Regions from separate parts of the Mycolicibacterium aromaticivorans JS19b1 genome, predicted to be linked through region 1. Evidence: predicted binding sites of a transcription regulator. Region 1 holds the regulator's gene; each other region holds the start of a gene.

Evidence for each region. Region 1 encodes LexA, which represses DNA repair genes until DNA is damaged. Its sites were predicted from a motif close to CGAACANNTGTTCG; they were not measured.
Region 2: a site for LexA is predicted at 2,811-2,824, ahead of Y900_RS24720 (HNH endonuclease signature motif containing protein). Genes of this name have one in related genera too.
Region 3: a site for LexA is predicted at 1,802-1,815, ahead of ruvC (crossover junction endodeoxyribonuclease RuvC). Genes of this name have one in related genera too.

What each region holds. Positions count from the first base shown of each region.
Region 1 covers NZ_JALN02000001.1:515,365-525,989, forward strand. Annotated here, with positions in the region: gene Y900_RS02475 (sigma-70 family RNA polymerase sigma factor) at 1-400, shown strand, start outside; gene Y900_RS02480 (iron-dependent transcriptional repressor DtxR) at 525-1,214, shown strand; gene Y900_RS02485 (DUF4192 domain-containing protein) at 1,221-2,279, opposite strand; gene sthA (Si-specific NAD(P)(+) transhydrogenase) at 2,455-3,867, shown strand; gene Y900_RS02495 (trypsin-like serine peptidase) at 3,872-4,657, opposite strand; gene Y900_RS02500 (proteasome assembly chaperone family protein) at 4,875-5,849, shown strand; gene Y900_RS02505 (alpha/beta fold hydrolase) at 5,883-6,929, shown strand; gene Y900_RS02510 (PhzF family protein) at 6,953-7,639, shown strand; gene nrdR (transcriptional regulator NrdR) at 7,646-8,110, opposite strand; gene Y900_RS02520 (LysM peptidoglycan-binding domain-containing protein) at 8,200-8,682, opposite strand; gene lexA (transcriptional repressor LexA) at 8,896-9,555, shown strand; gene Y900_RS02530 (LGFP repeat-containing protein) at 9,573-10,625, opposite strand, start outside.
Region 2 covers NZ_JALN02000001.1:5,180,994-5,191,618, forward strand. Annotated here, with positions in the region: gene Y900_RS24700 (SulP family inorganic anion transporter) at 1-806, opposite strand, end outside; gene Y900_RS24705 (PaaI family thioesterase) at 960-1,592, shown strand; gene Y900_RS24710 (hypothetical protein) at 1,602-2,303, shown strand; gene Y900_RS24715 (TIGR03618 family F420-dependent PPOX class oxidoreductase) at 2,300-2,743, shown strand; gene Y900_RS24720 (HNH endonuclease signature motif containing protein) at 2,847-4,148, shown strand; gene Y900_RS24725 (enoyl-CoA hydratase/isomerase family protein) at 4,209-4,964, shown strand; gene Y900_RS24730 ((2Fe-2S)-binding protein) at 4,966-5,157, opposite strand; gene bfr (bacterioferritin) at 5,329-5,808, shown strand; gene Y900_RS24740 (FkbM family methyltransferase) at 5,810-6,658, opposite strand; gene Y900_RS24745 (carboxymuconolactone decarboxylase family protein) at 6,858-7,355, shown strand; gene Y900_RS24750 (type I glutamate--ammonia ligase) at 7,393-8,751, shown strand; gene Y900_RS24755 (amidohydrolase family protein) at 8,752-9,867, shown strand; gene Y900_RS24760 (hypothetical protein) at 9,881-10,279, opposite strand; partial or broken gene Y900_RS31120 (nuclear transport factor 2 family protein) at 10,344-10,460, opposite strand; gene Y900_RS24765 (hypothetical protein) at 10,535-10,625, opposite strand, start outside.
Region 3 covers NZ_JALN02000001.1:360,047-370,671, reverse strand. Annotated here, with positions in the region: gene Y900_RS01750 (molybdopterin-containing oxidoreductase family protein) at 1-927, opposite strand, end outside; gene Y900_RS01745 (hypothetical protein) at 970-1,308, shown strand; gene Y900_RS01740 (cupin domain-containing protein) at 1,277-1,729, opposite strand; gene ruvC (crossover junction endodeoxyribonuclease RuvC) at 1,833-2,405, shown strand; gene ruvA (Holliday junction branch migration protein RuvA) at 2,402-2,995, shown strand; gene ruvB (Holliday junction branch migration DNA helicase RuvB) at 2,992-4,059, shown strand; gene Y900_RS01720 (DUF1304 domain-containing protein) at 4,071-4,454, shown strand; gene Y900_RS01715 (GGDEF domain-containing protein) at 4,481-5,566, opposite strand; gene car (carboxylic acid reductase) at 5,745-9,239, opposite strand; gene Y900_RS01705 (hypothetical protein) at 9,467-10,153, shown strand; gene Y900_RS30115 (hypothetical protein) at 10,234-10,530, shown strand; gene Y900_RS01695 (aminobutyraldehyde dehydrogenase) at 10,518-10,625, opposite strand, start outside.

The DNA of each region.
Region 1 (10,625 bases):
CGAGGAGCTCGCCGAGGAGTCCGGTATTCCGGTCGAGAAGATCAACGATCTGCTCGAGCACAGCCGCGACCCGGTGAGCCTCGACATGCCGGTCGGCAGCGACGAGGAGGCCCCGCTCGGCGACTTCATCGAGGACTCCGAGGCCATGTCCGCCGAGAACGCGGTGATCGCCGAATTGCTGCACACCGACATCCGCCACGTGCTGGCCACTTTGGACGAGCGGGAGCAGCAGGTGATCCGGCTGCGATTCGGCCTCGACGACGGCCAGCCCCGCACCCTCGACCAGATCGGCAAGCTGTTCGGCCTGTCCCGCGAGCGGGTCCGCCAGATCGAGCGTGAGGTCATGTCGAAGCTGCGCAACGGCGACCGGGCCGACCGGCTGCGGTCGTACGCCAGCTGAGTAAGCAACCCCCTCCAGTGTGCCCGTCGGTCAACCCGGCGGGCACACTGCTGTGGCCGGAGGTGTTGCACGTCCATTTACGCAGCTAGCCAAGTAGACTCGGGGCAGACGAAGGGTGTCCTTAATGAACGATCTGGTCGATACCACTGAGATGTATCTGCGCACGATCTACGACCTCGAAGAGGAGGGCGTGATCCCCCTGCGCGCACGCATTGCCGAGCGGCTCGAGCAGAGTGGCCCAACGGTCAGCCAGACCGTGGCCCGCATGGAACGCGACGGCCTGCTGCATGTGGCCGGCGACCGGCACCTTGAACTGACCGAAAAGGGACGCGAATTGGCCGTCTCGGTGATGCGCAAGCATCGCCTGGCCGAGCGCCTGCTGGTGGACGTCATCGGGTTGCCGTGGGAAGAAGTGCACGCCGAAGCCTGCCGCTGGGAACACGTGATGAGCGAGGACGTCGAGCGCCGGCTGGTGCAGGTCCTCGACGACCCGACGGTGTCGCCGTTCGGCAATCCGATCCCCGGTCTGTCGCTGCTGGGCCTGGACATGAGCAAGTTCGAGGACGCCAACCTGGTGCGCCTGACCGAACTGCCGGCCGGCTCCCCCGTCGCCGTGGTGGTCCGTCAGCTCTCCGAGCACGTGCAGGGTGACGTCGAGCTGATCGGTCAGCTCAAGGGGGCCGGTGTGGTGCCCAATGCCCGCGTGCAAGTGGAGAGTGGCCCGCACGGCGGTGTGACGATCCTGATCGGCGGCCACGAGAACGTGCACCTGCCCCACGAGATGGCCCACGCTGTCAAGGTCGAGAAGGTCTAGGCCGCCCTACACTGCGCGGCGGCCGAACGTTCGCCGCGGCGGAAGCCGCACCCCCAACCGCTTGGCCAGCCGGTACCCGGCACCGGCCAGCTCCCGGATCTGCTCGGGCCGCATGCCCGACTGCAGCGCGGTGTCGAGCATGCTCGCCATTCGGTGCTCAGGATCGCTGCGCAGCGCCGCCTCCAGCGACAGCCCGGCCAACGGCCCGTCGCCACGCGTGTACGCCGAAAAGGCCAGCAGCACAAGCGCTTCGGTTCGCCACGGGTCGGGAAGCGTCCGTGCGAGCACGGTCCACAGCGCTTCGGCGTTGCCGGCCACCGCACCGACCGCGAGCGCGTACAACGTGTCGCGGACCGAGACGTCGGTCAGCGCGCACGCCAGCATCGCGAGTTCGGCATCCTCGAGGTCCGCACCGTCGCTGACGCGGGCGGCGATCGCCATGGCCGCCTCGACATCGCGGCGCCCGCACCCGTCGGGATCGGCCCGCCAGTCGGTCTCCCGCGCCTGCGCGTGCGCGGTGATCGCCGGCACCAGCGAAGCGGCGCGGCCGGCGTCGGCGACAGCGACCACCGCCTGCAGATCGGAGCGGCGTGGATACAGTCGTCGTCCCTCGAGCACGGCGGCTGCGGCGAGCGGGGAGGCCATCGGATCTTCCACCGCGCCGAATCTGCCGCAGCCGTCGACGCAGTGCCACCGGCCGCCTGCCTCGATCCGGTCGACCACGTGGGTGGCGTAGACGGTCATGTCGTGGTCGGCCAGCGCCGCGTTGAGTTCGTCGCACATGTCGCGGTAGTCCTGGTTGCACATCGGGCACGAGGCGCCGTCGGCGTCGATGATCACGGCCACCACCGTGTCGGCGCCTGAGGCGGCGGCGACGTCGGCCAGGTGGGTGAGGTTCCCGTCCATCACCTTGGGCAGGTCGACACGCATGACGGCTCCCATCTCGCGGTCCTCCAGGGACACCAGCACCAGTGATTTCTCCGGGACGAAGCCGAGGACAGCGGGCAGCGCGGCGATCAGGGCGCCAGGACGGGTGAAGCGATGGTCAGGTTGGTGTGTGGTCATGGCCCGACAGTCGCAACCGGCGCCGACCAAACCCCTCCGCCGAGAACCGACGAGCACGCCGCTGGGGATGAACCCGGAACTGGGGATAGCCGCCGGGCAGCGGCGCCACATTGTTCATGTCGTATTGACACGGTCGGCATGCGAGATTCGGCAAACCGGCGTACATCTTGTCCTCATGAGTGTGGAATACGACCTCGTCGTCATCGGCTCGGGGCCCGGCGGTCAGAAAGCAGCCATCGCGGCAGCCAAGCTGGGCAAGTCGGTGGCCGTCATCGAACGCGGGCAGATGCTCGGCGGTGTCTGTGTTCAGACCGGCACCATCCCGTCGAAGACGCTGCGCGAGGCGGTGCTCTACCTGACCGGCATGAGCCAGCGCGAACTCTACGGCGCCAGCTACCGCGTCAAGGACAAGATCACTCCAGCCGACCTGCTCGCCCGCACCGAACACGTGATCCGCAAAGAGGTCGACGTGGTGCGAAACCAGTTGATGCGCAACGGTATCGAGCTCTACGTGGGGCACGGCCGGTTCATCGATGAGCACACCGTCGAGGTCGAGGACCCCACCCGAGCCGAGCACATCACCGTCAGCGGTCGCTACATCATCATCGCCACCGGCACCAAGCCGGCGCGGCCAGCCGGCGTCGAGTTCGACGAGAACCGGGTGCTGGACTCCGACGGCATCCTCGACCTGAAGACCATCCCCGGCTCGATGGTGGTGGTCGGCGCCGGCGTCATCGGCATCGAGTACGCCTCGATGTTCGCCGCACTGGGCACCAAGGTCACCGTCGTCGAGAAACGCGACACGATGCTCGACTTCTGCGACCCCGAGATCGTCGAAGCCCTGCGCTTCCACCTCCGCGACCTGGCGGTGACGTTCCGCTTCGGCGAGGAGGTGACCGCAGTCGACGTCGGTTCGGCCGGCACAGTCACCACGTTGGCCAGTGGCAAGCAGATCCCCGCCGAAACCGTCATGTACTCGGCCGGACGGCAGGGCCAGACCGACCACCTGGATCTGGCCAACGCCGGTCTGGAGGCCGACAACCGCGGCCGGATCTTCGTCGACGAGAAGACATTTCAGTCCAAAGTGGACCATATCTACGCCGTCGGCGATGTCATCGGCTTCCCCGCCCTGGCGGCCACCTCGATGGAACAGGGCCGGCTGGCGGCCTACCACGCGTTCGGCGAGCCGACGGCCGGTATGACCATGCTGCAGCCGATCGGCATCTACTCGATCCCCGAGGTGTCCTACGTCGGTGCCACCGAGGTGGACCTCACCAAGGCGGCGGTCCCCTACGAGGTCGGGGTGTCCCGCTACCGCGAACTGGCCCGCGGCCAGATCGCCGGTGACTCCTACGGCATGCTCAAGCTGCTGGTGTCCACCGAAGACCTCAAGGTCCTCGGCGTCCACATCTTCGGCACCGCGGCAACAGAATTGGTGCACATCGGCCAGGCCGTGATGGGTTGCGGCGGGACCATCGAGTACCTGGTCGACGCTGTCTTCAACTATCCGACGTTCTCGGAGGCCTACAAGGTGGCCGCGCTCGACGTGATGAACAAGCTGCGCGCGCTGAACCAGTTCCGCCGTTAGGCGCTCAGCACTCGCTGTCGAACGACGTCGGCGCGTCGTCGCCCGGACCCCCCGCTTCGGCGCGCGCCAGCAGCGCTGCCGTCGCCGCGTCGAACGGCGCCGAGTAGGACACGTTGTCCTGGCAGCCGCCGCCATTGCGCCCGCCGATCACGCCGACCACCGTCGCCCCGGCGATCCATGGGCCGCCGCTGGTTCCGTCGACCAGGCCGTTACAGCGCAGTGCCGGGTATCCGTCCTCGATGCGGGCAACGGTGTCGCAGCCCAGCGGGGGTCCGCCGTCACCCGTCGGGTAGCCGATCACCGTCACCGGCGCGGACTCGGTGGGCGCCGCGCCGAGGGTGAGCGCCCGGCCCGCAGCGGATTCGACAGTGCCGCCAGCAGAGCGGCTGACTCGGGCGAACGCATAGTCTGCCTTCGGGTCCTGTGTGCTCAGCCATCGGGGATCGAGGTAGACGGAGTCGACGGTCCAGACGTCGCCGGGAGCGGCGCTCTCGCTGAATCCGGGTACGAAGGTGGCGGGCAGGCCCGCCGCCAGGCAGTGCGCGGCGGTCAGGATCAGATCCTGGGCTGCCGAATGAACCACCGAGGCGGTGCAGGTGTGGGTGTCGGTGGCGCCGAGGAACAGTGCTCCCACGGCGGGCCGGGCCGCCACCGGCTGGGCATTCGCGGCCGACACCGCCGCCGCCCGGGGCTCCTCGGCGGCCTTGGCCCGCGGCTCGACGGTCGAATGGCACCCGGACACCAGAGCCGTGGCCACCACCACGTTCAGGGTCACCGCGACCATCCGCATGCCTCGATCATGCCCGATCTGCGCGCTTTCGACTCGGTTGAACGGCCGGCACCGGGAACGACAGGCAGGTCGCCGGCGTTGTCCAACACGGGCGCTATGGTCAGCGCTCACCCGATTCTCTGCCCGATGTCGCCGGCCCCGCGGCTCCTGAGAGACACTGGTTGTCACGGTACAAGGGGACGACGACGTGCCCGGGCACCGCGAGGAGGCGGAGACGATGACTGACGAGCAGGGACAGCCCTACCAACCCGAGCAGACCGGGATGTACGAACTGGAGTTTCCGGCGCCACAACTGTCCGCACCCGACGGGCGTGGCCCGGTGATGATTCACGCTCTCGAAGGCTTCTCCGACGCCGGCCGCGCGATTCGTCTGGCTGCCGACCACCTCAAAGCCAAGCTGGACACCGAGTTGGTGGCCTCGTTCGCGATCGACGAACTGCTGGATTACCGCTCCCGCCGGCCGCTGATGACGTTCAAGACCGATCACTTCACCGACTACGACGATCCTGCGCTGAATCTGTACGCCCTGCGCGACAGCCTCGGCACACCGTTCCTGCTGCTCGCCGGGCTGGAGCCGGATCTGAAATGGGAGCGATTCGTCACCGCGGTCCGGCTGCTGGCCGAGCAGCTCGGGGTACGCCAGACCATCGGGCTGGGCACCATCCCGATGGCCGTGCCGCACACCCGGCCGGTGACGATGACCGCGCACTCCAACAACCGCGATCTGATCACCGAATTCACCCCGTGGGTCGGCGAGGTGCAGGTCCCCGGCAGTGTGTCCAACCTGCTGGAGTACCGGATGGCCCAGCACGGCCACGAAGTCATCGGCTTCACCGTGCATGTGCCCCATTACCTGGCCCAAACGGATTTTCCGCCCGCTGCCGAGGCGCTGCTTGAGCAGGTCGCCAAGCTGACTTCGCTGCAGGTGCCGTTGCGGGGGCTCACCGATGCCGGCGCGGCCATCCGCACCAAGATCGACGAGCAGGTCGAAGCCTCGGCGGAGGTCGCTCAAGTGGTGAGCGCGCTGGAGCGACAGTACGATGCTTTCGTTGCCGCTCAAGAGAACCGGTCGCTGCTGGCACGCGACGAAGAACTCCCCAGCGGCGACGAGTTGGGCGCGGAGTTCGAGAAATTCCTGGCCCAGCACGCCGAGGACTTCAAAGAAGGTTTCAACGACAGCGGCGAGACCTAGCGGAGTCCACCGCACCGATGACAGGGTTGGCCAGTGACTCAGCAGAAGACTCAGCAGAAGTCTCAGCGAAAGCCCAATCTCCAGCCGGTGCGGGATGTGACGCCCACCCTGCACTTCCGGACCATTCATGGCTACCGGCGCGCCTTCCGGGTGGCCGGGTCGGGTCCGGCGCTACTGCTGATCCACGGGATCGGTGACAACTCGACGACGTGGCATCCGGTGCACAGCAAGCTCGCCCAGCGGTTCACCGTCATCGCCCCGGACCTGCTGGGGCATGGACAGTCCGACAAGCCGCGAGCCGACTATTCGGTGGCGGCCTACGCCAACGGCATGCGCGATCTGCTCAGCGTGCTCGACCTCGACAAGGTGACCGTGGTCGGGCATTCACTCGGCGGCGGCGTGGCTATGCAATTCGCTTACCAGTTCCCGCAATTGGTGGAGCGGCTGATCCTGGTCAGCGCAGGCGGGGTGACCAAAGAGGTCAACATCGCGCTGCGGGCCGCCTCGCTCCCGTTGGGCGGGGAGGCGTTGGCCCTGCTGCGACTGCCGATGGTCCTGCCCGCGTTGCAGCTTGCCGGCCGCGCGCTGGGCAGCGTCTTCGGCTCCACCGGTCTGGGCCGCGACCTGCCGGACGCGCTGCGCATCCTGGCCGATCTGCCCGAGCCGACGGCCTCGTCGGCATTCACCCGCACACTGCGCTCGGTGGTGGACTGGCGCGGCCAGGTGGTCACCATGCTGGACCGATGTTATCTCACCGAATCCGTTCCGGTGCAACTCATTTGGGGCGACTTGGACGCGGTGATCCCGGTCAGCCATGCCCGGATGGCACACTCCGCCATGCCCGGCTCCCAGCTCGAGATCTTCGGCCGCTCCGGCCACTTCCCGTTCCACGACGACCCCGACCGTTTCGTGGAGGTCGTCGAGAAGTTCATCGACGCGACAGCCCCGGCCGAGTACGACCAGGACGCCTTGCGGGAACTTCTTCGCACCGGCCTCTCCGAACGCCTGGTCACCGGGTCGCTGGACACCCGGGTCGCCGTGCTCGATGCCCTGGGCGCCGACGAGCGCAGTGCCACCTGACTTCAGCGTCGTAAAGTCGAATCATGACCGTCGACGTGACCGTGCTGCGGGTATTCACCGATGAAGGTGGCAATTTCGGCAATCCGCTGGGCGTGGTCGACGCGGCAACCGTGCCGCCCGGTGACCGCCAGCGCATTGCGACCGAATTAGGTTACAGCGAAACAGTATTCATCGATCTGCCAACCGACGGGTCAACCACCGCGCACGCCCGCATCTTCACTCCGGCCACGGAATTGCCATTCGCCGGGCACCCCACCGTCGGCGCGGCCTGGTGGCTGCGGGAGTGCGGCGCACCGATTCACACCCTGCAGGTTCCTGCCGGCATCGTCGGAGTCACCTACGACGACGATCGCACGGTGATCCGGGTTCGGGCCGAGTGGTCGCCGGAGTTCGCCATCCACGACCTGGACTCGGTGGACGAGCTGCTGGCCGCCGACCCGGACGACTACTCCGACGACGCGGAGCATTACCTCTGGGCGTGGCTGGATCGCGACGCCGGCCACCTCCGGTCGCGGATGTTCGCCGCCGATCTCGGGGTGCCGGAAGATGAGGCCACCGGATCGGCGGCGGCACGGGTGACCGATTACCTGAGCCGCGACCTGACGATCACACAAGGCAAGGGATCGCAGATCTTCACGACGTGGGACGCGCAAGGGTGGGTGCTGATCGCCGGCCGAGTGGTCAGCGACGGTGTGCGACAGCTGGATTGAACTTGCTCAGCCCGACGTGCCGACGGACCGGTGGGCGCGCAGCGCCTCGATCTCACGCTCGAAGTCCTCGGCTGAGCTGAACGAGCGGTACACCGACGCGAATCGCAGATAGGCGACCTCGTCGAGTTCACGAAGCGGGCCGAGGATGGCGAGTCCGACCTCGTGGCTGGGGATCTCGGGCGAGCCGGCGGCCCGCACCGTGTCCTCTACTTGTTGGGCCAGCAGATTGAGCGCGTCGTCGTCGACGTCGCGGCCCTGGCAGGCCCGGCGAACGCCGCTGACGACCTTTTCCCGACTGAACGGCTCGGTGACGCCGCTGCGCTTCACGACCGCCAGAACCGCGGTCTCCACGGTGGTGAAGCGCCGGCCGCACTCCGGACAGGAGCGGCGACGCCGGATGGCCTGGCCCTCGTCGGTCTCGCGGGAATCGACAACACGAGAGTCCGGGTTGCGGCAGAACGGACAGTGCATGACCGCTCCTTCGCTCAATGGCCCGATACGTCGAACCACTGAGAGCCTACCTGCGCCCTCCGCGGGAGCGGCTGCGGCCAGCACGGCGGTCAGCCGATCGGCGCGATCAGCGTCTGCCCGGCGTCCAGCGACGCCGATTCGAGCTTGTTCAAATCGCGGATGCGCTGCACCACCTGTCCGGCGGGCGCATCCGGCGCGACCCGTCCGGCCAGCTGCTGCAGCGTCTCCCCCGCCTGGACCTGGACGACGGCGAGCTGGTCCGGCATCCGCTCGGGGGCCGCAGGCGTGGCGCTGAAGTGGCCGACCATACCGAGCCAGAGCGTGATCAACGCGGCCACTCCCGCCAGCGCGATCGTGACTGCCGTGCTGACCGGCCTGCGTGTGTGCGACGCCCGCGAGAACGCGACACCCGTGCCCGGGTACCGCATCGGCGTGACAGCCGGCCGAGCCGGGTGCGGCCGGTGCGCGCGAACACGGGCCGGACGGCGCCGAGCAGGGGAAACAGGCGCGCCGGCCGTCCGCCGGTACACCGGTGCCGAGATGTAAACCTGTCGATCATCGATGACTGTCACGTCCGTGTCCTTCCTTCAGGGCCGCCCCGGTTCGCTCTTGTGTTCGAAATATACTCGATCATCCGTTCGAAACCCGAACATGTGAGCGAGCGTGTTCGAAGAATAAATCCGGCCACCGACAAGTTCTGCTCCGCCGGCCGCCGAGAACACCGAATCGCGACACGGTCGAACAAATGTTTGAATTTTGACGCGGGCCCGGCTAGATTCGGCCCCATGAGCGAGCGCAGTGAGACATCCGGGCTGACCGACCGGCAGCGAACCATCCTCGACGTGATCCGCGCCTCAGTCACCAGCCGCGGCTATCCCCCCAGCATCCGTGAGATCGGCGACGCCGTCGGGCTCACGTCTACGTCATCAGTGGCCCACCAGCTGCGCACCCTGGAGCGCAAGGGCTATCTGCGCCGCGATGCCAACCGGCCGCGCGCGGTGGACGTCCGCGCAGCCGACGATGCGGTGAGCCACGTGCGCACCGAAGTCGCGGGTTCGGACGCGCTGCCCGAGCCGACCTTCGTGCCGGTGCTCGGACGCATCGCCGCAGGCGGCCCGATCCTCGCCGAGGAAGCCGTCGAGGACGTGTTCCCGCTACCGCGCGAGTTGGTCGGCGACGGGTCGCTGTTCCTGCTCAAGGTCGTCGGTGAGTCCATGATCGACGCGGCGATCTGCGATGGCGACTGGGTCGTGGTCCGTCAGCAGAACGTAGCCGACAACGGCGATATCGTCGCGGCGATGATCGACGGCGAGGCAACGGTGAAGACGTTCAAGCGCACCAGCGGCCAGGTCTGGCTGATGCCGCACAACCCAGCGTTCGACCCCATTCCCGGTAACGACGCCGCGATCCTCGGCAAGGTCGTCACCGTTCTCCGCAAGGTCTAGCGGAGGGGGCGAAAGCCTCACTCCGCCTTGTGGAAGCCGTTCGCCTGCGCGAGTTCCTCACTGGCGAACCACACTTCGGGCACGGTGTGGTCGTACAGCGCCGAGTCCGGGGTGTAGTACAGCCCCGAATGTGTGTTGGCCTTGACCACGTAGCCCTCTGGCGCCTGATACGGATCCGAGAGCGGCAGGTGGATAGCCGGACGATTGGCTGCGGCTTCGGCATGCACGTCGGACTGCAGGACTTCCGCCGGCTGCGTGGAGTCTTCTTCCTCGACGTCGACGACGTCGGACTCGACGATCTCCTCCGGTGCCGGCTCGGGCTCCGGGGCGGGCTCGGGCTCGGCAGCGCGACGTCGCCGTGGCGTGCCGAGCTCTCCCATATCGAGTCGCCACATCGATTGCGACTCACCAAGATTCACCGCCGCATGGCGGCCTGAATCACTTGACTCGTCGTCGATGTCCTCGATCTCGGCGTACTCGAGTTCCGCAGGCACCTCGTCGGCCGCACCTGCCTCGTACCCACCGGTTTCGGCGGCCTCGGCGGGGATGCGGGTTGGCGTGGTGTCGATGGAGTCCTGGTCGCCATCGAACACATCCTCGGGTCCGGGCTGCGACTTCTCGTCTTCTGTGGGCGCCCAGCCGAAGCCCGGCGCAGCGGCGACCTGCGGAACGCCGCCGTCGGGGTACGTCGAGAAGCGCGAGGCGGCCGCGGCGTCAGCCTCACCGGCGACCTCACTGGGCCAGTGATCGTCGTCGTCGTAGTCCGAGTCGTCGAAGTCGTCGTCGATCTCCTCGCCGCCGCTGCGGCGGCGCTGCAGCCACAGCACGCCCAGGCCGATCACGGCCAGCAGCAACAGCACCGGGACGATGATCAGCAGCCACCACCAGTGGAAGGCGAAACCGTTGCCGGACTTGGCCCCCGCGGGGCCGGCCGGCCCGGCGGCCGGAACCTGAACGCCGGACAGCGAACCCGCGAGCTCCGGCGGTTTGGTGGTGAAGGTGTTGCTGGCCTTGTTCCAGGAGATTTCGCCGCCGCTGAACTTCTGCGTCACGGTGTCGCCGCTGATGCT
Region 2 (10,625 bases), 4.7 Mb from region 1:
CCCAACGGGATTGCGGTGCCGAGCAGCGGGGCCAGGTGCGCAAGTCCGGAACCCAGCAGATCGAGGCGAAGATCGGGGATACCGATCGCGATGTCGGCGACGGCCTTGCTGACATCGGGTGCCGACATGAATCCGCCGATCCATCCGATCGCGGTGCCGACCAGCAGCGCCACCAGACCGACGGGAATGTTGCCCGGCAACTTCACGTCGGTGAAGAAGCCGATCAGGATGATCGCCAGCACCGGCAGGCCGATCCAGGCCGCCTCCCACATCTGGGCGGCCGGACGCATCGAGATGAACGTGATCGAGATTCCGGCCAAGGTGCCCAGCATCGCCGCGCGCGGTGTGAGCTTGCGGATGTAGGGGCCGACGAAGCCGCCGATGATGACGATGACGCCGATCATGAACGCCCACGCCAGCCCGGACTGCCAGGCCTGGATCGGGTTCTTGGTGGCCAGGTAGACGGGCAGCATCACGACGAAGACCACGATGAACATGTGCGGCACGCTCGGCCCGTACGGCAACGCGGTGACGTCGGTGCGGTTCTCCCGCCGGGCCAGCCGCCGGGCCAGGAACGTGTAGTAGAGGTTGCCCAGCACGAGGGCCACGCCGAGCGCGGGCAGCACCGTGCCCAGCACGTCGTCGGCCGGGAGCTTGATGACCCCGATCATCAGCGTGGTCAGGGTGAGGACGTTGACCAAGATGTTGAAGCCGAGCCCGAAGAAGGCGTTGAGATCGCCTCGGGTCCACCACGGGGTTTTCAGCTCGCTCGGCGGTGTCGCGGGCTCGGTGACGTCGGTGCTCATCGGCATGCCTTTCTGGCGCGTCGGGGACAGCGAGCGCTACCTGCAGATTCTCGACGCTCGCGTTCCAACCAGGGGTCAGTTGCGTGTCATTCGTGTTAGCGCGCGGCGAGACCCTCGTTCGACACGGCACAGACGTCGTGTTCTAGTGCTGAGGTGCTGGAGTTCACCGTCGAAGACATGTCCGCCGAGGAGGTCGCCCGAATGCAGGCGATCTATGAGCCGCTGGCGATCTCGGTGCGTGAGTTGGTCGACGCGACGATCCGCAGCGAGGTCGACGCCGAGACCGTCGCCGCGGTGAAAGCCGACATCGACGCCGCGACCGCCCGGCTGCGGAGCAAACAGATCGTCGGCGCCTTCGGGGTCCGGCGCACCCCGTCGGGCCAGAGCATGAGTTGGGGTAACGCGGTGATCGGGCTGCGCAACCCGATCGCTCCGCCGTTGGTGATCCACCGCGACGACGACGGACGGCGCTGGTGCGACTTTCATCTCGGTGCCGCCTATGAGGGTCCGCCCGGGCATGTGCACGGCGGGGTGTCGGCGCTGGTGCTGGATCACGTGCTGGGGGAGGCGGCCAGCCCGGATACCAAACCTCGTTTCACCGGCAGCATCACCGTGCGTTACCTGCGGGCCTGTCCGCTCGGCCCGCTGCACTCGGAGGCTCAGATCACCCGCGTCGACGGCGTGAAAACCTTTGTCTCCGGCTACATCTCCGATGCCGATGGCATCACCGTCGAAGCCGAAGGCGTCTTCATCACTCCGCGCTGGCTGCGCGACCGACTGCGGTAGGTTCCAGCCATGGAGAAGGTGATAGTCACACTGCGGACCGCGGCCGCCGACGACGAGTGGGCAGAACAACTGCGGGGTCCGGTCGCGCACGAACTGCTCGCGCTCGGTCTGCCGGGGCTGACGGTCAACGTCCGCGACCGTGACGTCCGCGAGTCGATGATGACGTTGACGACGCTGGATCCGCCGGTGCAGGGGCTGGTCAGCGTGTGGACGCAGCAGTACTACGGCGATCAGATGCTGATGGCGCTGGAGTTGCTCGGCCACTATGCCGAGGAGATCGCCGCCTACCTGGTGACCGAATCCGCACCGCTGCCGCCGCCGTCGACCCCACCCGGGGAGCGGTCGCCCGGCCTGGCCAATATGGCGCTGCTCCGGCGGCCCGCCGACATGGACGAGCGCACCTGGCTGGCTCGCTGGCATGGCAATCACACGCCGGTCGCGATCGCGACCCAGTCCACGTTCACCTACGTGCAGAACTATGTCGTGCGCGCGATCACCGAGGACGCCCCGGTGATCAACGCAATCGTCGAAGAGCATTTCCCCATCGAGGCGGTCACGAGTCTGCACGCGTTCTTCGGCGCCGCCGACGATGCCGACCTGCAGAGCCGCATGGAGCAGATGGTCGCCAGCACAGCGGCTTTCGGGGCCAACGTCAACATCGATGCGGTACCCACCAGCCGCTACAACTTCCGCAGCCCGTTTTCGGCATGACAACGCTGGACGAGGCAGTTGCGCTGGCGCAGGCCGACCGGGGCCTGGCGGTGGTCGCGACAGTGCGGGCAGACAACACCATTCAGGCGTCGTTGGTGAACGCGGGGATCGTCGCGCACCCGGCCACCGGCGAACCGGTACTGGGCTTTGTGACCTACGGCCGGGTCAAGCTGGCGAACCTGCGAGCCCGGCCCGCGGTGACGTTGACGTTCCGCGACGGCTGGCAGTGGGCGTCGGTGGAGGGTCACGCCGAACTCGCCGGCCCCGACGACCGGCCCGCGTGGCTGACGTCGGCGGACCAGCTGCGGCTGTTGTTGCGTGAGGTGTTCATAGCATGCGGTGGCACGCACGATGACTGGGACGAATACGACCGGACGATGGCCGAGCAGGGCCGCGTGGTCGTGCTGGTGGCGCCGACCCGGGTGTACTCCAACGGCTGACCCGGTTTATCCCCAGAACCGCTTTCATCCACAGATCGGGTTTCGCGACCACTTCTCGTCCACTCTTCGAACTAGTGTTCGAAGAGTGGGTGCGATCGATGTGATGCGGGAAGCGCAGGGTCGGTATCTCGAGTCCTTGGCTGCGGTCGATTTCGACGAGCTTTCCCCTGCTGATCGTTTTATCGTGCTCGAGGAGTGGGAGACCGCACGGCGCCAGCAGGTCGCGGTCTCCCACGCATTGATCTCCCGGCTGGAACAAGTCGAAGGTTGCCCGCCGATCCCGATCACGCTCGCGGATGTGTTGCGGATCAGTCCGCGGGAGGCCAAGCGCCGCTTGCGGGATGCCGAGCAGGTGGCGCCGCGTCGGGCGTTGACCGGTGAGCCGTTGGCGCCGCTGCTGCCGGACACCTCGGCGGCCTGGCACGCCGGGCAATTGGATGGTGAGCATCTGCGGGTGATCCAGAAGTTCTTCCGCGATCTGCCCGACCACGTCCCGGCGGTGGAGGTGGAGAAGGCCGAACGCACACTGGCCGAGCACGCCCAAACGATGCGGCCCGACCAATTGGAGAAGATCGCCCACCGGTTGGCGCTGCACCTCAACCCCGACGGGAAGTTCTCCGAGGAGGACCGCGCCCGTAAACGCGGGTTCGTCTGGTGCGGTGGGCAACAGGTCGACGGGATGAGTGTGGGCCGGCTGATCGCCACGCCGGAGTTGCGTTCCCTGCTCGATGCCTGGTTCACCAAGTTCGCCGCACCAGGGGTGTGCAACCCCGCCGACCAGACACCTACGGCCACTCCATCCGAGGAGGTGGCCGACCGTGACCTGCGCAGCCACGGCCAACGTCAGCACGATGCGTTGACCGCACTGGTGCGTGGTCAACTCGGTGACCCGAAGTTAGGTCAGCACAACGGGTTACCGGTGACGGTGATGGTCTCGGCCACCCTGCAGGACCTTCAGGCCGCGACCGGGCATGGGGTCACCGCCACCGGAACCCTGCTGCCGATCCCCGACGTCATCCGGATGGCCAGCCACGCTTATCACTACCTGGCCCTGTTCGACGGGGTGCGCGGGCAGGCGTTATGGCTGGGCCGTACCAAACGCGTGGCCTCGGCTGATCAGCGGATCATGTTGCACAGCAAGGACCGCGGCTGCACCCGCCCCGGCTGCGACAAACCGGGATACCTCACCGAAGTCCACCACGTAGACGAGTGGGCCCAGGGCGGGCTGACCAACATCGACAAGCTCACCCTGGCGTGCCCCGCTGATCACCGACTCCTCGACCACGGCTGGAAAACCCGAAAACTCGCCGACGGCGACACCGAATGGATCCCACCGCCGCACCTACCCATGCTGCGCGGCGGCGTCAACGACTACCACCACCCCGAACAACTACTGGGGGGCTAGGTCTCACCTGCCGGGCTGTGGCTGCACGCCGCAGCGTGCCGCACCGTTAGGGTGTGCCGCGTGACGCTGCTCATCGACGACGAGAACCGGGTTCGCACGATCACCCTCAATCGCCCGGACGCCCTGAACGCCTTCAACGAGGCGCTCTACGACGCCACCGCTGAGGCGCTGCTCGCCGCTGCCGACGATCCCGAGGTCGCCGTCGTGATGATCACCGGAGCGGGCCGCGCATTCAGCGCAGGCCAGGACTTGGGCGACATGCAGGAGCGCATCACCAATCCCGACTTCGTCCAGGGCGCACACGGATTCCCGGGCCTGATCACCGCGCTGAGCCAATTCCCCAAGCCGCTGATCTGCGCGGTCAACGGGGTCGGCCTTGGCATCGGCACCACGATCCTGGGCTACGCCGACCTGGCGTTCATGTCGTCGACCGCGCGGCTGAAGTGCCCCTTCACCAGCTTGGGGGTAGCTCCGGAGGCGGCGTCGTCATACCTGTTGCCGCAGTTGATCGGTCGGCAGAACGCGGCGTGGCTGCTGATGTCCTCGGAGTGGGTGGATGCCACTGAAGCGCTGCGCATGGGTCTGGTCTGGCGGGTCAGTGAGCCCGACGAGCTGATCACCGACGCTCGCAAGCACGCTGAAGTGCTTGCCTCCCGGCCTATTTCGAGCCTGATGGCGGTGAAGCAGACGATGACCGAACCGGCCAAGCCTGAGATCGCCGCCGCGACGGCACGGGAGAACGCGTTCTTCGAGAAGTTGATGGGTGCTGCTGCCAACGCCGAGGCGCTTGCGGATTTCCATCGCGGAAAGTCTTAGCTCAGCTCGCCCTGGCCGTGTCGCCGACGGACGCGAAATGCTGCTCGATGATCGCCCGCACTGTGCGACGGCACCGGCCGCAGTCGCCGCCCGCGCCGCAGGCCGCGGCGACCTGCTTGGACGTGCACGCACCGCGGGCAACGGCGTCGGTGACCGTGGCACTGGTCGCCCCCGCGCAGAGGCACACGTACATCAGCGGTTCACTCTCGTCGCAGGGTGGCGTCGCACACCGGTCATATTAGCCGAGACTAACCTTAGTTAGGTACCCCTACAACATGCCGTCTCATCCAGCTGAACAAAACCGCCCTCGTCCTTGCATTAGGGTGATTCCGGCAGCCAGTCGGGCGGCGTGAGGGGAGACGTCATGCAAGGTGATCCGGAAGTTCTTCGCTTGCTCAATGAGCAGCTGACCAGCGAACTGACCGCCATCAATCAGTACTTCCTGCACTCCAAGATGCAGGACAACTGGGGATTCACCGAGCTGGCCAAGCACACCCGCGAGGAATCCTTCGACGAGATGCGTCACGCGGAGGCCATCACCGACCGGATTCTGCTGCTCGACGGCCTGCCCAACTATCAGCGGCTGGGCTCGCTGCGCGTCGGGCAGACCCTGCGCGAGCAGTTCGAGAGCGACCTGGCCATCGAGTACGAGGTGGTCGCCCGGCTCAAGCCCGCCATCATCGTGTGCCGCGAGAAGCTCGACTCCACCACGGCCAACCTCTTCGAAGAGATCGTGGCCGACGAGGAGCACCACATCGATTACCTCGAGACGCAGCTCGAGTTGATGGACAAGCTGGGCGTGGAGCTGTACTCCGCGCAGTGCGTGTCACGACCCCCGAAGTAACCTACGAGCGGTCTTCGGCCCGCCACGCGTAGACCATGCACACTTCGCTCTGCACGGCGCCGTAGCGCTCGCGTTCACTGGCAAACCAGTACGTCGTGAACCCGTGGGCCTCGAGCATCTCGACGATGACGTCTTTGGTGGCGAAGTACTCCACTTCCAGCACCACCTGACGGATCATGGCCCACTGGGTCGGCGTGATGCCCTGCAGCACTGCGACTTCGGCACCCTCGACGTCGAGCTTCAGGATGTCGATCCGTGTCAGGTCGTACTCCTCGATGACCGACGACAGCGGGACCAATGTGGCCGTCACCGTGGTGGTCCGGCCCATCCACGCGACCACAGGCCGCACCGCGGCCCGGCGTACGGCCAGCGGAGCGACCGGGATGAAGCCCGCCACATCGGCCACGAACCGGCCCAGTCGCTGGCGTGCGAACTGCGCGTCGCGCGTGCTCCACAGAGAGAAGTTCGGGTGGTGCGCGAAGACCACCGTCTCGTTCGTCGCGGACAGGCCGCGGTTGATCGGGTGGATCATCAGGGACGCACCGGGCCGGGCGCCCATCGCGGCGGCGTACTCACCGCGATTGGCCGCCTCGGCGTTCACCGCCAGCACCGCGTAGGTGGTGGGGATCGGCTCGAACGCGAACACCTCCGCGTCGCCGCCGCAGCGCAGCGCCGCGAACAAGGTGAACATCCCGATGTTCGCGCCGGCATCCACAATGACTGCGCCGGGCTGGAAGTCGATGTACTCGCCCTTGCCGTACACCGAGTCCGCGCCGAAGATCTCCGGGTACAGAAAGTTGGTTTCGATCCGCTGCCACTGATGAATCCGCATGCCGTTGGGGAGCGTCACCGGTGTGCCTCCCGGTCTCGTCCGCAATCTCGTTCCGGCGAGCCAACCCGCCGCCAGAACCGCCGCCCCCGCGAGACCGCCGACCACCGCCCGCCGGCCTGGAAGAGAGTTCACCCGGGTATTGTCCCTGAGCTCACGCCCGGTCGGCGAGAAACTAGAACACGTTCCAGATCGGCCTTGCCGGGCGTACCATCACGCCATGAGCCGAATCGGAAACTTCCCTGACGACGACGTCGCGGGCTGGATCGTCAAGTCTCCCGACCTGGGAACGGCAATGGCCGCCTTCTCCCATGCGGTCTACAGCGACAAGAACCGGCTGCCGATGCGGGTGCGTGAACTCGCCCGCGCGGTTATCGCTCAGGACAACGACTGCGTCTTGTGTCAGAACACCCGGGACGCCGACGGACCGGCCGCCGGTGTGGACGAGGAACTCTACGACCACGTGCTGGAGTGGAAGACGTGGGAGGGCTACAGCGAGCAGGAGCGCATCGCCGCGGAGTTCGCCCACCGGTTCGGAACTGATTGGGCCAAGCTCAAATACGACGACGACTTCTGGGATCGGGCTCGCGAGCATTTCTCCGACGAGCTGATGGCCGACCTGACGTTGTCGTGCGCCATGTGGGTCGGCATGGGCCGCATGCTCAGCACGCTGGACATCGGCCAGAGCTGCAAGTTGACCTTGCCGAGCCGCGCATAGCGGCTATCCGTCGCATCGGGTGGGTGTGATCGGCACAATGGCTGCCATGACCACACCGCCGGCCGGCGCAGCGATCGGGCAGTTGGACGCCGACGGCGTCGATACCGTCGTCGGAACCTTCGTCAATCCCGCAGGCCTGACCCACGCCAAGACCGTGCCTGCCCGCCGGGTCAACGCGTTCGCCGATCCCGGGCTGGGTTTCAGCCCGGTCACCCACGGGTTCGCCATCGACCGCGCCGGTATCGCGTTCGCCCCGGGGATCAGCGTCGTCGGCGACCAACGGATCCGCATCGATCTCGACGAGTTGCGAGTCATCGGCGATGGCCTCGCGTGGGCGCCGGCCTCGTTCTTCGATCAGGACGGAAACCCCGTCCCGGCGTGTGCGCGCGGGACTCTCGGACGCATCCAGGCTCGGTTGGCCGACGCCGGCCTGGAGGCGTTGGTCGGCCACGAGATCGAGTTCCTCTTGGTCGACCCCGAGGGCAACCGGCTGCCCGGCAACCTGTGGGCCCAATACGGACTGGCCGGCGTGCTGGAATACGAAGGCTTCGTTAAGGACGTCACCGCGGCGGCCGCGGCGTCCGGTGTCGGCATCGAGCAGTTCCACCCCGAGTACGGCATCAACCAGTTCGAGATATCCCTGGCCCCGAAATCGCCGGTGGCTGCTGCCGATCAGCTGATCTTGGCCCGCATCATCATCAGCCGGGTGGCCCGCACATACGGACTGCGGGTGAGCCTGTCACCGGTGCCGTTCGCCGGCAGTGTGGGTTCTGGCGCACATCAACACTTTTCGCTGTCACGCGCCGACACCCCGGTGTTCTCCGGCGGGACTGGTGCGCAGGGGATGACCCCCGAAGGGGAGAACGCCATCGGCGGCATCGTCTCCGGGCTGCCTCAGGCCCAGCTGATCTTCTGCGGGTCGATCGTGTCCGGTCTGCGAATGAAGCCCGGCAACTGGGCCGGCGCCTACGCATGTTGGGGAACCGAGAACCGGGAAGCGGCAGTGCGTTTCGTGCGCGGCGGGCATGGCAACCCGTATGGGGCCAACGTCGAGGTCAAGGTCGTCGACCCATCGGCCAATCCGTACTTCGCCACCGCCGCGATCCTCGGCCTCGCAGCCGACGGCATCGAGAACGGCACCGCACTGCCGCCGGAGACGACGGTCGACCCGGGCGCCTTGTCCGACGACGCTCGCACGGCCGCGGGAACCGTCGCCCTCAGCACCGACCAGGCGCAGGAGATCGCGGCACTGGACGGCTCGGCCCGGTTGCGGGCGATCCTCGGCGATCCCGCCGTCGACGTCCTGGTCGCCGTCCGCCGCTACGAGCATGAGATGTATTCGCACCTCGATCCCGAGGCGCTGACCGAGAAGTTCCGGATGGCGTGGAGCATCTGAGTGCCTGTATCCGCTTCGGCACTCGGCGACCACATCGCCGCTATCCGTCTGGTGGACAACCATGTTCACGGCTACTGGCTGACCGCCGGTGATCGCAGGCGCTTCGAGAACGGGCTGAACGAAGCCAACATCGAACCGCTGGCCGACTTCGACTCCGGCTTCGACACCCAACTCGGTTTCGCTGTGCGTGCGCACTGCGCGCCGCTGCTCGGGCTGGCCGAACATGTTGACCCGCAGACCTATTGGGAACGCCGCAGTGAACTGACCGAAGACCAGCTGGCGCGGCTGTTCCTGCCCGCCGCCGGAGTCAGCGACTGGCTGGTCGACACCGGCCTGCCCGGCGCCATCGCAGGGCTGCCCGAGATCGCCGACGCGTCCGGGGGCGAGGTCGGCGAGATCGTCCGCATCGAAGAGGTCGCCGAGCAGGCCGCCACAGCCCCGGGCGACTACGCCGATGCGTTTCGCCGGATCCTGCACCAGCGCAGCGAGACCGCGGTCGCCACCAAGTCGGTGCTGGCCTATCGCGGCGGCTTCGACGGCGATCTGTCCCAGCCCGGCGCACGCGATGTCGCCGCCGCTGCAGCCCGCTGGCGCGACGCCGGGGGAGTGCGGCTGACCGACCGCACGCTGCTGCGGTTCGGCGTGCACGAAGCTCTTCGGCTGGGCAAGCCGCTTCAGTTCCACGTCGGCCTCGGCGACCGCGACTGCGATCTGCACCGGACCAACCCGATGTTCTTGCTTGACTTCCTGCGCCGGTCCGGCACCACGCCGATCGTGCTACTGCACTGCTATCCCTACGAGCGCGAAGCCGGTTATCTGGCACAGGCTTTCAACAGCGTCTACCTCGATGTCGGTCTGAGCGTCAACCATCTCGGAGCCCGCGCCGAGGCGTTCATCGCGCGCACCCTGGAGTTGGCTCCGTTTCGCAAGATCCTGTACTCCTCGGACGCTTTCGGCCCTGCCGAGTTGCACTATCTGTGCTCGCGGCTGTGGCGGGCGGCGATGGCCGCGGTGCTCTCCGGCTTCGTGGCGCGCGGCCACTGGAGCGAGGCCGACGCGATCCGGGTTGTCGACCTGATCGGGCGCGACAACGCCGTCCGCGTCTACGGTCTCTAGTGGCCTCTGGTCGTCAGGAGGGCGGGAAGTGCATCCAGCGCGCCATGTCGGCCGGCCCGGTGCAGATCAGTGGCACCCCATAGACCTGGGGTTCCCATTCGTCACCGGCCACCCGCTGCTGCGCGGTGGTTCCGGGCGTGGTGCACGGCAGCGCGTTGGCAGCCTCGCCGACCAACGGCCCCGTGGCCACCCACACGCCGCTGGCCGCGCAAATGAGGGTGTTCTTCTGTGCATCCAAGCCGAAGACGAAGCCCGGGCTCGGTGTGCAGGGTGTCCCGCCGACGACGTTCTGCGCGACATTCGGCACACAGGTCGGGGAGTGGCACGAGGTGGCCGACGCGGGAGCGGCCAGGGGGATCGCAGCGCTCACCAGTCCCGCCGCGACGACCGACCCAACGACGATCCTGCGCATGTGTGCCTCCTGTCGACCATCCTGTTCGGCCTGCTCAGACTAGCGGCGCGAGGTCGCCCCGGGGTCAGATCAGCCCGGTCGCGTCGAACATCCACGACATGTCGGCGCCGGCCAGGTCCTCGAGCCAGGTCGGCGGCGCGAAGCTGGTCAGCCCGTTCATGTCCCAGTAGTCCTTCCGTAGGCCAGACGTAGCGTTGTGCTCTGAGCTGGAAAAACGAGGTCATCCAAGGACGTTGTGCTGCAAAATATGTGGGACTAGGCAAACGGAGGTTGATCACAGTTGTCGCTCCGTTCAGGTTGCTCGGACTCGCTGTTTTCAGCTGCAGCGGGGTCGAGGTCACTCTTG
Region 3 (10,625 bases), 160 kb from region 1:
TTGCGTCACATTGGCACTGGCCGACATGGTGACACCGGTACCGGTGTCGATCGCGATGTGCCCGGCCCTGCGGACAGCGGCCAGCAGATCGTCGAGATCGGTGGGGTCGACGTCGGCGAGTTCGGCGGCATGCTCGCGGGTGAACGGTTCGACGGCGGAGGCCAGCAGGTCGAGGTCCTGGACGGCGACGTCCGGATCGGCGCCGTCGCGCAGGATTTCGCGCACCAGGAAGGCCAGCACCGCGTAATCGGTGCCCGGACGCGGGGCCAGGTGGCGGGTCGCCAGCCGGGCGGTCTCGGTACGGCGGGGGTCGACGACCCAGAGCTGAGCCCGGGCGGCGAGGTCGCGGAACACCCCCCGAGGATTGGGCATACCGATGGTATGGCCATGGGAGACAACGGGATTGCTGCCGATCAGGATGACGAGTTCGGCATTCTCGTAGTCGGGGCGCCCGGTGAGGCCGGCGGAGCCGCCCATCAGCTCCGCGACCAAAACCTTGGCGGTGCCATCGATCGTCAGTGGACTGAATTTCGCGGGAGTGCCGATCGCGCGGTGCAGCGCCTCGGCGGTGCGGTAGCCGGCGGCGTCCATCCCGATGCCGGTGCCGAAGTTGATGGCGACCGCCGCCGGGCCGTGCTCGGCGATGATGTCTCGCAACCGGGCGCCGAGGTCGTCGAGGCAAGCCTCCCAGCTGGTTTCGGCCAGCCGTCCGCCGTCGCGCATCATCGGCCGCTCGAGCCGGTCCGGATGGTGGTGGATCAGCGGCAGCGCGCGGCCCTTCGGGCAGGTGTAGCCGCCGGAGAAGGGATTGTCCCGGTCGCCGTGGACGGCCACCACCCGCTCATCCTCGATCTCGACCAGGATGCCGCACACCGACGGGCACACCCGGCAGAAACTTCGTACTGTGCGGGAGCCGCCCGTCGCCATGGAAGAGAACCGTACGCTGCGGGCAATGAATCGGAGGTGACGATGTCTCAGCTGACGGAGACCGACCCTGACGGATCCACCTGGTCGGTACGTCGCTGGTGGTGGAAGACGATCCCGTGGGAGACCGGCTTCGCCACCCTCGACGCGCTGATCTTCCTGGCCGTGTTGCCGTTCATGGTGATGTGGCCGTTCTGGCTGCTGGCCAAGTTCGTCGGCGTGCCGTGGACGATCATCATCACGCGCGACGGGACCGAGATCGGCCGTGAGCGGGTGAAGGGCTGGAAGCGTTCCCGCGCCCGGGTGGCGGAGATCGCCCGTTCGGCGCGGGAGGGAACGCTGACCGAGTTCGTCACTGCAGCGGATACAGCCGCTCCAGATTGACCACGATCGCCTCCTGTGTGCTGCGCGAGATCACGACGATGGCCGACTCATCCGGGTCCGGGTTCTCTTCGCGGTGCGGCAGATGTGGCGGCACGAAGATGTAGTCGCCCGGCTCGGTACTGATCCGCACTTCGTCGACACCGTCGTGGAAGACGAACTGCGGGTGGCCGCTGCGCACGAAGATCGCCGTCTCCGACTCGCCGTGGTGATGGTTGGCCGACGCGACGCCGGGCCCGACGTGGGTCTCGCCCATCCACAGCTTTTCCGACCCGACCGACGTGCCGCTGATGGCGGCGAAGCGCCGCATGCCGTCGGTCTGACCGGTGCCGCCGTCGAGGTCGCCGGCCCGAATATGGCGCACCCGGTTGCGCACCGGCTCGGTTCCGGACAGGTCGGGATGGAATGCGTCGGGGCCGCCCATGGACCGACCATAACCACGCGCGGGAGACCGCGTGTCCTGACCGGTGCTGTCCGCCCGGCCCGCTACTGTGATCGAACAGCTGTTCGTAGTCGGAAGGCGATCCGTGCGGGTGATGGGAGTCGACCCTGGGTTGACGCGCTGCGGCCTCTCGGTGATCGAGAGCCGGGGTGGCCGTCAGGTCATCGCGCTGGACGTCGACGTGGTGCGCACGCCGTCCGACGAGCCGTTGCAGCGTCGGCTGCTGACCATCAGCGACACCGTCGACCATTGGATGGACACCCATCAGCCCGACGTGGTGGCGATCGAGCGGGTGTTCGCCAACCAGAACGCCAACACCGCGATGGGCACCGCGCAGGCCGGCGGGGTGATCGCGCTGGCCGCCGCCCGCCGCGGTATCGACGTGCATTTCCACACCCCCAGTGAAGTCAAGGCGGCCGTCACAGGGAACGGGCGCGCCGACAAGGCCCAGGTCACCACGATGGTCACCCGCATCCTGCAGCTGCAGCAGAAACCCACTCCGGCGGACGCCGCCGACGCACTGGCCCTGGCGATCTGCCACTGCTGGCGCGCCCCGATGATCGCCCGGATGGCGCAGGCCGAGGCGATGGCCGCCGAACAGAAGCGGGCCTACCAGGCCCGGCTGAAGTCGGCACGCGGGCTCAAGGCAGCCACATGATCGCCTCGGTGCGCGGCGAAGTCCTCGACATCGCGCTCGATCACGTCGTGATCGAGGCCGGCGGTGTCGGCTACAAGGTGATGGCCACCCCGTCGACGCTCGCGACGCTGCGCCGCGGCAGCGAGGCCAGGCTGATCACCGCGATGATCGTCCGTGAGGACTCCCAAACCCTGTACGGTTTCGCCGACTCCGATGCCCGCGACCTGTTCTCGACCCTGCTCGGGGTGTCCGGCGTCGGCCCCAAGATCGCGCTGGCGACACTGGCGGTCTATGACGCGACCGCGCTTCGTCAGGCGCTGGCCGACGGCGACGTGACGGCCTTGACCCGGGTGCCCGGCATCGGCAAGCGTGGCGCCGAACGTATGGTGCTGGAATTGCGGGACAAGATCGGCGCGGTCGCCGGTGGTGCGGGCATCACCGCGGCCACTGGGCACGCGGTGCGCACTCCCGTGGTGGAAGCCCTTGTCGGACTTGGCTTTGCGATCAAGCAGGCCGAGGAGGCCACGGACAAGGTTTTGGCGGCTGACAGTGCGGCCAACACCTCCACGGCATTGCGTGCGGCGTTGTCGCTACTAGGAAAGACCAAGTGAGCCGGTTCGACGAAGACGAGGACGGCGAGGCGGTCGACCGCGACGTGTCGCCGGCGCTGACGGTCGGCGAAGGAGATGTGGACGCCAGCCTGCGGCCCCGGTCGCTGGGCGAGTTCATCGGCCAGCCGCGGGTACGCGAGCAGCTGCAGCTGGTGCTGGAGGGCGCCAAGAACCGCGGCGGCACACCTGATCACATCCTGTTGTCCGGGCCGCCGGGACTGGGCAAGACATCGCTGGCGATGATCATTGCCGCCGAGCTGGGCTCCGCGTTGCGGGTCACGTCCGGCCCGGCTCTGGAACGCGCCGGTGACCTCGCCGCGATGCTGTCCAACCTGGTCGAGGGTGACGTGCTGTTCATCGACGAGATCCATCGCATCGCCCGGCCCGCCGAGGAGATGCTGTACCTGGCGATGGAAGACTTCCGGGTCGACGTCGTCGTCGGGAAAGGCCCTGGGGCGACGTCGATTCCGTTGGAGGTGGCGCCGTTCACCTTGGTCGGCGCGACCACGCGCTCCGGTGCGCTGACCGGACCGCTGCGCGATCGCTTCGGATTCACCGCGCACATGGACTTCTACGAACCGCCGGAACTGGAACGGGTACTCGCCCGCTCGGCCGGGATCCTCGGCATCGAACTGGGCTCGGAGGCCGGCTCCGAGATCGCCCGCCGCTCGCGGGGGACACCCCGCATCGCCAACCGCCTGCTGCGCCGGGTGCGCGACTACGCCGAGGTGCGCGCCGACGGGGTGATCACCCGCGACATCGCCAAAGCCGCGCTGGCCGTCTATGACGTCGACGAACTCGGCCTGGACCGCCTGGATCGCGCGGTGCTCTCGGCGCTCACCCGCAGCTTCGGCGGCGGCCCGGTCGGGGTGTCCACCCTGGCCGTCGCGGTGGGGGAGGAAGCAACCACGGTCGAAGAGGTGTGCGAGCCGTTCCTGGTCCGTGCCGGAATGATCGCGCGGACTCCCCGCGGGCGGGTGGCGACGCCGTTAGCCTGGACCCACCTCGGTATGGTGGCACCGCCGCGAGCCAGTGGGCTCGGTCAGTCCGGCCTATTCGAGTGATGGGAGCGCCGATGGTCATCGTCGCCTTGGTTTTCGCCGGCCTCGCCGCGCTGCTGCACGTCTACATCTTCACGATGGAGTCGCTGACCTGGACGTCGTCGCGCACCCGTAAGGCGTTCGGCACCACCGCCGAGGAAGCCGAGACCACCAAACTGATGGCGCTGAACCAGGGTTTCTACAACCTGTTCCTGGCGATCGTCGGCATCGTGGGTATCGTCGCAATCGCGTTGGGGCACACCGGAATCGGCGCCGCGCTGGTGTTGGCGGGTGTCGGTTCGATGCTCGCCGCGGCGGCAGTGCTGTTGGCGTCCGCGCCGGACAAGGCGCGGGCCGCGGTAACCCAGGGGGCATTCCCGTTGGTCGCGGTCGTACTGCTGGTAATCGCGCTCGTCTGACGTTCGGGCCGCGGGTTCTTTTCGGACTACGTGGTGCTCGTCGTGGCCCGGTGACGGGATTGGTTTCCGCCGGCCCGCTTGGCGTCGTACATCGCGGCATCGGCTGCGTGTACCAGTTCGGTGAGCGCCGCGGTCGCGCCGCTGTCGATATCGGTCAGAGCCATCGTTGCGAGTCCGACGCTGGCGGTCACGTCGCCGGGCGCGGTCGCGACGGCCGTGCGGAATCGTTCGGCGGTGTCCTCGGCGTCATCGGGCTCGATCAGTTCGGCGATGAGGAACTCCTCGCCGCCGAGGCGGGCCACCACCGAATTCATGGCGCTTGCCCGGCGCAGGTTGTCCGCAACCGCGACCAGGACCGTATCGCCGTAGCCGTGGCCGTGGGCGTCGTTGATCTGCTTGAACCCGTCCAGATCGATCAGGATCACGGCCAGCCACTGTGAGTGCGGCCGGTCCGCCGCGGCGATCAGTTTCAGCGCCGCCTCGTCGTAGCCTCGACGGTTACGCAGCCCGGTGAGCGGATCGGTGTTCGACATCCTCGCGTCGAGGCTCAGCAGGTGCAGGAGCAACTGACTTCCGAACGGCACGGCAAGCACGGCGATCAGCACGCCCAGCACATGCCCGATAGCCATCGCGGTGTCGCCGGCGGCAGCGATCCGCACCCCGGCGAGCACGGTGGTGAGGATCGCGTTCACCAACGTCGCCGCCAAGAGTCGACCGGAGTGGTACAGGCCGACATAGCCGGCGATGGGAGCAAAGGTGGCGCACGCCAACAAGCCGGTCGCCGGCGTCCCGGCGATCAGGCATGCCAGGGTCACGCCGGCATTGGCGCCGACGGCCATCAGCGCGGATTGGCGGCGGCTCGGCCAGCCGACAAGCCAAACGCACGCCCCACCGAACGACAGGGCCGACATGACGATCGCGGCGGTCCGGTGGACCTCACCCTGCGGGCCCGACGGGCTGAACAACATCACCAGGGGCACCACCCCAAGGATGATGACGACGGAGGCGATCAGGATCCTGCTGAAGCGCTGCAGGTGATGCGCCGCGAGATAGTCGGACAACCAGTCGTACTGGCCGGGTTGGTGCCACCACCGCCGCACCCACGCGGCCATGCCCACGTCTTTGTACATACGCTCCCGAACCGGCCGCAGCCTGCCCCCGAAGACTGGAAGCCTGAGCGGATAGTACTCGCGGGCGCGGGCGTCCGCCGGGTTAAGGTCTTTGCCGCCGAAACGACACCCGGGTCGTCGATCGTCGTCGATCGCGACCCGGGTGACGATGCGGCTCGGCTTACAGCAGGCCCAGCAACTGCAAATCGGTGATGTACTTGACGATGACCTCCGCCGACACGTGCGGAATGTCTTTATCCGGACCGATCTTCGCGTCCTGCACCGCGGCGCGGAACCGCTCGGTCGGCGCGATCGATCCGCGAACCGGCCGTTCCGGGTGCTGGTAGTTGTGCAGCAGCGGCAGCAGCGAGTACTGACGCTGCCGGTCCGGCAGTGCCCGCATCGCGGTTTCGAACCGCTGCAGCCAGCTGTCGTACTCCGCGATCCGCTGGATCGGGTAGCCGGCCTCGACCAGCCAGTCGACGAACTCGTCGAGCCCGAGGCCGTCGTCGTAGGGATTCATCACGTGATAGGTCTCGAACCCCTGGGTCACGTGCGCACCCAAGGTGGAGATCGCCTCGGCGATGAACTCCACCGGCAGGCCGTCGTAGTGCGCACGCTGACGGTTGCCGTCGGCGTCGAGTTCGTAGAACGACACCGGCGCGATGCCGGTGGCCACCAGGCTCAGCATCATCCGGGTGAACATGTCGGGCAGGTTGAGCTGACCACCGTAGCTGGTGTCGGCAAGGATCATGTCGCAGCGGAACACCGACACCGGAAGGCCGCACAGGTCGTTGGCCTCACGCAGCAGCACCTCGCCGGCCCACTTGCTGTTGCCGTACCCGTTGGCGTACGAGTCGTCGACCGCGCGGGTCGCGCTGATCTCGCGGATGTCGCCGTCCTCGACGAAGCGCCCCGGCGCGATCCCCGCACCCACACCGATCGTCGAGACGTAGACGAACGGCTTGAGCCGGGTGGTCAGCGCGATCCGGATGAGCTCAGCGGTACCAACGGCGTTGGGCCCGAACAACTCCCGGTAGGGCAGCACATGGTTGACCAGCGCGGCCGGGTCGACGATCAGGTCGACGGTGTCGGCCAATCGCTGCCACGTGGCCCCATCGAGGCCGAGGTTCTCCTCACCTTTGTCGCCGGCGATGACCTCGAGGTGCTCGGCGGCCAGCTTCCGATAGTGCGCCAGAAGTTTGGGGTCGCCGCTGTCGAACGTGGCATCCAGCCGGGCGCGCGCGGCCTCGTCATCCTTGGCGCGCACCAGGCAGATCACCTTGCCGTCCACCAGGTCCATCCGCTCGAGCCAATCCAGTGCCAGGTAGCGACCCAGGAATCCGGTTGCGCCGGTGAGCAATACGGTGCGGATCTCGCTGGCCGGGCCGGGCAGCTGCGGTGCGGCGGCCAGGGTGGCGGCATCGATGAAGCGGTCCAGCGTCAGATCACGGGCATGTGCTTCAGTGGCGCCGGCGCCGTGAATCGAGGCGAACGTCGGGCGCTTACTGCCGGAGTTGCGCTCACTGTCGATGTAGGCGGCGATGGCCTGCAGATCGTTGGCCGGGCTGACGATCACATCCACCGGCACCTCGATATCGAAGATCTCGTTGAGCAGATTGGCGAATGTCAACGCCGACAGCGAGTCTCCGCCGAGGTCGGTGAAGTGGGCATCGGGCTGCAGGTCGGCCGCCGCGGCTCCCAGCAGCGCGCCGGCGGCGCGGGTGATGGTCGCCAGCGCGGGGGCGTCGGCACCGCTCTGCCGCAGCGCCCGCAGCTCGTCGGCCTGACCTTCGGCGAGATCGACATAGAGCTGCTCGAGGGCGGACCCGTAGCGTTCCTTCAGGCGCGGCCAGGCCAGCTTGCGGATACCGGTCAGCAGTCCGTTCTCTACGGTGAAAGGCGTTGTCTCGACCAGGAAGTCACGCGGGATCTCGTAGGACTGCAACCGTGCGTTCCGCGCGGCGTCCTGCAGCGAGTCGGCGATCAGGGCCTTGAGCTCAGCCGCGTCGTGATCGGCCACCGCTTCGGCGGTCGGCACCACGACGGCCAGCAGGTAGGGCCGGGCGCTGTTGCCGTACAAGTAGATCTGGTGCACCAGCGGGCTGCGCCCGAACGCGGCCTCCAGTTTGGAGACCGTGACGAACTCGCCCTGCGACAACTTGAGAACATTGTTGCGCCGGTCCACATACTGCAGATGGTCGGGCGCGGTCTCGGCGACGATGTCGCCGGTGCGGTAGAAGCCGTCCTCGTCGAACATCGCTGCGGTGACCTCGGGCCGCTTGTAATAGCCCGGGAACAGTTGCGTCGACTTCACCAACAGCTCGCCGCGCGGATGCGGCAGATCGGTACCGAAGTACCCCAGCTCCGGGACATCGACCAGCTTGTAGTCGGTCACCGGCGGGCGGCGCACCATCCCGTCGACGAACACGGCGCCGGCCTCGGTGGAGCCGTAGCCCTCGACCAGGTGCATGTCGAGGAACTTCTCGACCCACTCTTTGAGTTCCGGTGCGATCGGCGCCGAGCCGGTGAGCGCGGAGACGAATCGGTCACCCAGCAGGCTGGCGCGCTTCTCTGCCAGCACCTCGGCCTCGGTGGCCTCGCCTGCGCGGCGGTCGACATCGCTTTGCACTTCTTGATGAATCATGTCCCATACCCGGGGGACCAGGTTCAGCTGCGTCGGGCGGGTCAAAGCCAAGTCCTCGAGGAACGTCGACAGGTCGGGCCGCGCGGCGAAATAGACTGTGCCACCGGTGCTCAACGCTCCATACAGTGCGCCGCGGCCCATCACGTGGCTCATCGGCATGAAGCTCAGCACGATCGACGGGTAAGCGCCCTGCTTGTCGTCCCAATGCGCGGCGGCGGCAAGCCACATGTCGGCGACCTTGGAAGCCGGGTACATCGCACCCTTCGGGGCGCCGGTGCTTCCGGAGGTGTAGATCAGCAGAGCCAGCGGGTCATCCCCGGCATTGTCCGCATTGACAACGGAACTGTCTGCGCCACGGGTGATCTCGTCGGCCAGGGTGGTCACGGTAATGCTGGTGCCGGTCAGGCGGTCACGGGCGGCGGTCAACGCGTCGCGCTGGTCGTCGACCTCTGGCCGAAAGTCGAAGACCACGAGGCTTTTCGGTGCCGGGCCGGTGAGGACGAGCTCGACGGCGTCATCGAGGTTGTCGATGCTCGAGGCGACAAGTACGGGTTCGGTCTCGGCGATGATCGGTGTCAGCGCGGCCGCACCGGCACTGGTCTGCAGCGGCACTGACACCGCGCCGAGCTGCGTCAGCGCGAGGTCGATGGTCGTGTAGTCGACACTGGTGAATCCGAGGATCGCGACGCGGTCGCCCACGGCGACGGGGTCGGCGGACCACGCTCCGGCGACCGCCCGCACCCGATCCCATAGTTGCCGATAGGTGATGGTGTCGAACGCCTGCATCAGCTCGGCGGTGGTGCGTCCGGTCTGCGGATCCGCCACGAACCTCACCGCCCGCTGGCCCACGGCGGGGCGGTCGGCGTAGCCGTCGAAAACGGTCGTTATGACGGCGGAAAGAGGCAGGCCGGGGGTGGCGGCGGCCGCGGTCACCTGCGGGTCGGGTGCGGCCGCGGCGAACTGGGGGTCGGAGGTGTACAGATCGGCAACGCGCTGCTCAAACCGGGCTTCGCGAGTATCAGTCGGCATGACGAGACTCCATCAACGAACTAGAGAAAGAAAGATTGGCGGGCGCCTCGTTGCGCCCAAATTAAACTACGTTAGCAAAACTAACGTTATTCCTCGGTCACGGTCGATGCTAGGAACCAGTCCTGTGAACTTGCTCTCTGTCCGGCCGCACCAGCGCCGTTAGAGCTGCGCGACGCCCGGGTACCCGATCCTCAGCTCGGGACACACCCTTGAGTCAAGGAGGCGTCATGAACGACGTAGACACTCGCCTGGATCCGCGTGCGGGCCGGATGGAGATCGCGCGCAGCCGCGGCGCGGCCAGTGGATTTCTGCTTGTACTGCTGGGGCTCTGGGGAGCGCTGATTCCGTTCATCGGGCCGTACTTCGACTTCGCCTATCAACCGGACACTCCGTGGGTGTGGACCGCGGCCCGCGGTTGGCTCGAGGTTCTGCCCGGGGTGGTCGCGGTCCTCGGCGGACTGCTGTTGCTGATGTCGCGCAACCGGGCGACCGCTCTGCTCGGCGGCTGGCTGGCCGTCATCGCCGGCGCCTGGTTCGTGGTGGGCCGGCTCTTCGCCGGCCCCTGGGGCCTCGGCGACGTCGGCGCACCGGTGGCCGACAGCACGGCCGGCCAGGTTGGGATCGAGCTGGCGTTCTGGAGCGGGCTCGGCGCACTGATCATCTTCCTCGGCGCCATGGCGTTGGGTCGGGTGTCGGTGCACAGCGTGCGTGACGTGCGCTACGCGACGCGGCCGGTGGTCGCCGAACCCGTTGCCGGTGAGCCGGTCGACGCGGCCACCACGACCGAGCCGGTGGTCGAGGGGCACCATCGCCGGGTCACCGACGTGGACGATGTGGACGAGGAAGAGCCGCGCCGCCGTCGCGGCTTGCGTGACATGTTGGGCGGTTCGCGCCGGACCCCGGTGGCGCATTAGGGATTAGTAACCGACGTCACTGTGCGATGTGCACCACATCGGTGACAGGAGCCGGTGGTATTCGGGACACAGTGGTACTCATGGCCGCACCATTTGTTCCCGACGACGACTTCATCCGGATATCCGACATCTGCGCGGCTTTCGGCGTTCCGGACGACGACCGGGTGCTGTTCTGGCGGTGGGCCGACGAACTGCCCAGCCGTCGGGCGGTCGACGAATTGCATTCCTACGTCGACGTTCTCATTGCCGAAAGGTGTCGGCGACCGGCGGACGACGAGCTGGGCCGGCTCGTCATGTCGGGCCTGACCGATGACGGGATCCGCCGCCGGATTGCCGACGTGGTGGCCAAGCCCCGAAGCGCGGCTCAGCCGGTGTAGGCCATCACGTGCTTGATGCGGGTGTAGTCCTCAAGTGAGTACATCGACAGATCTTTGCCGTGCCCTGACGACTTGAAGCCGCCATGCGGCATCTC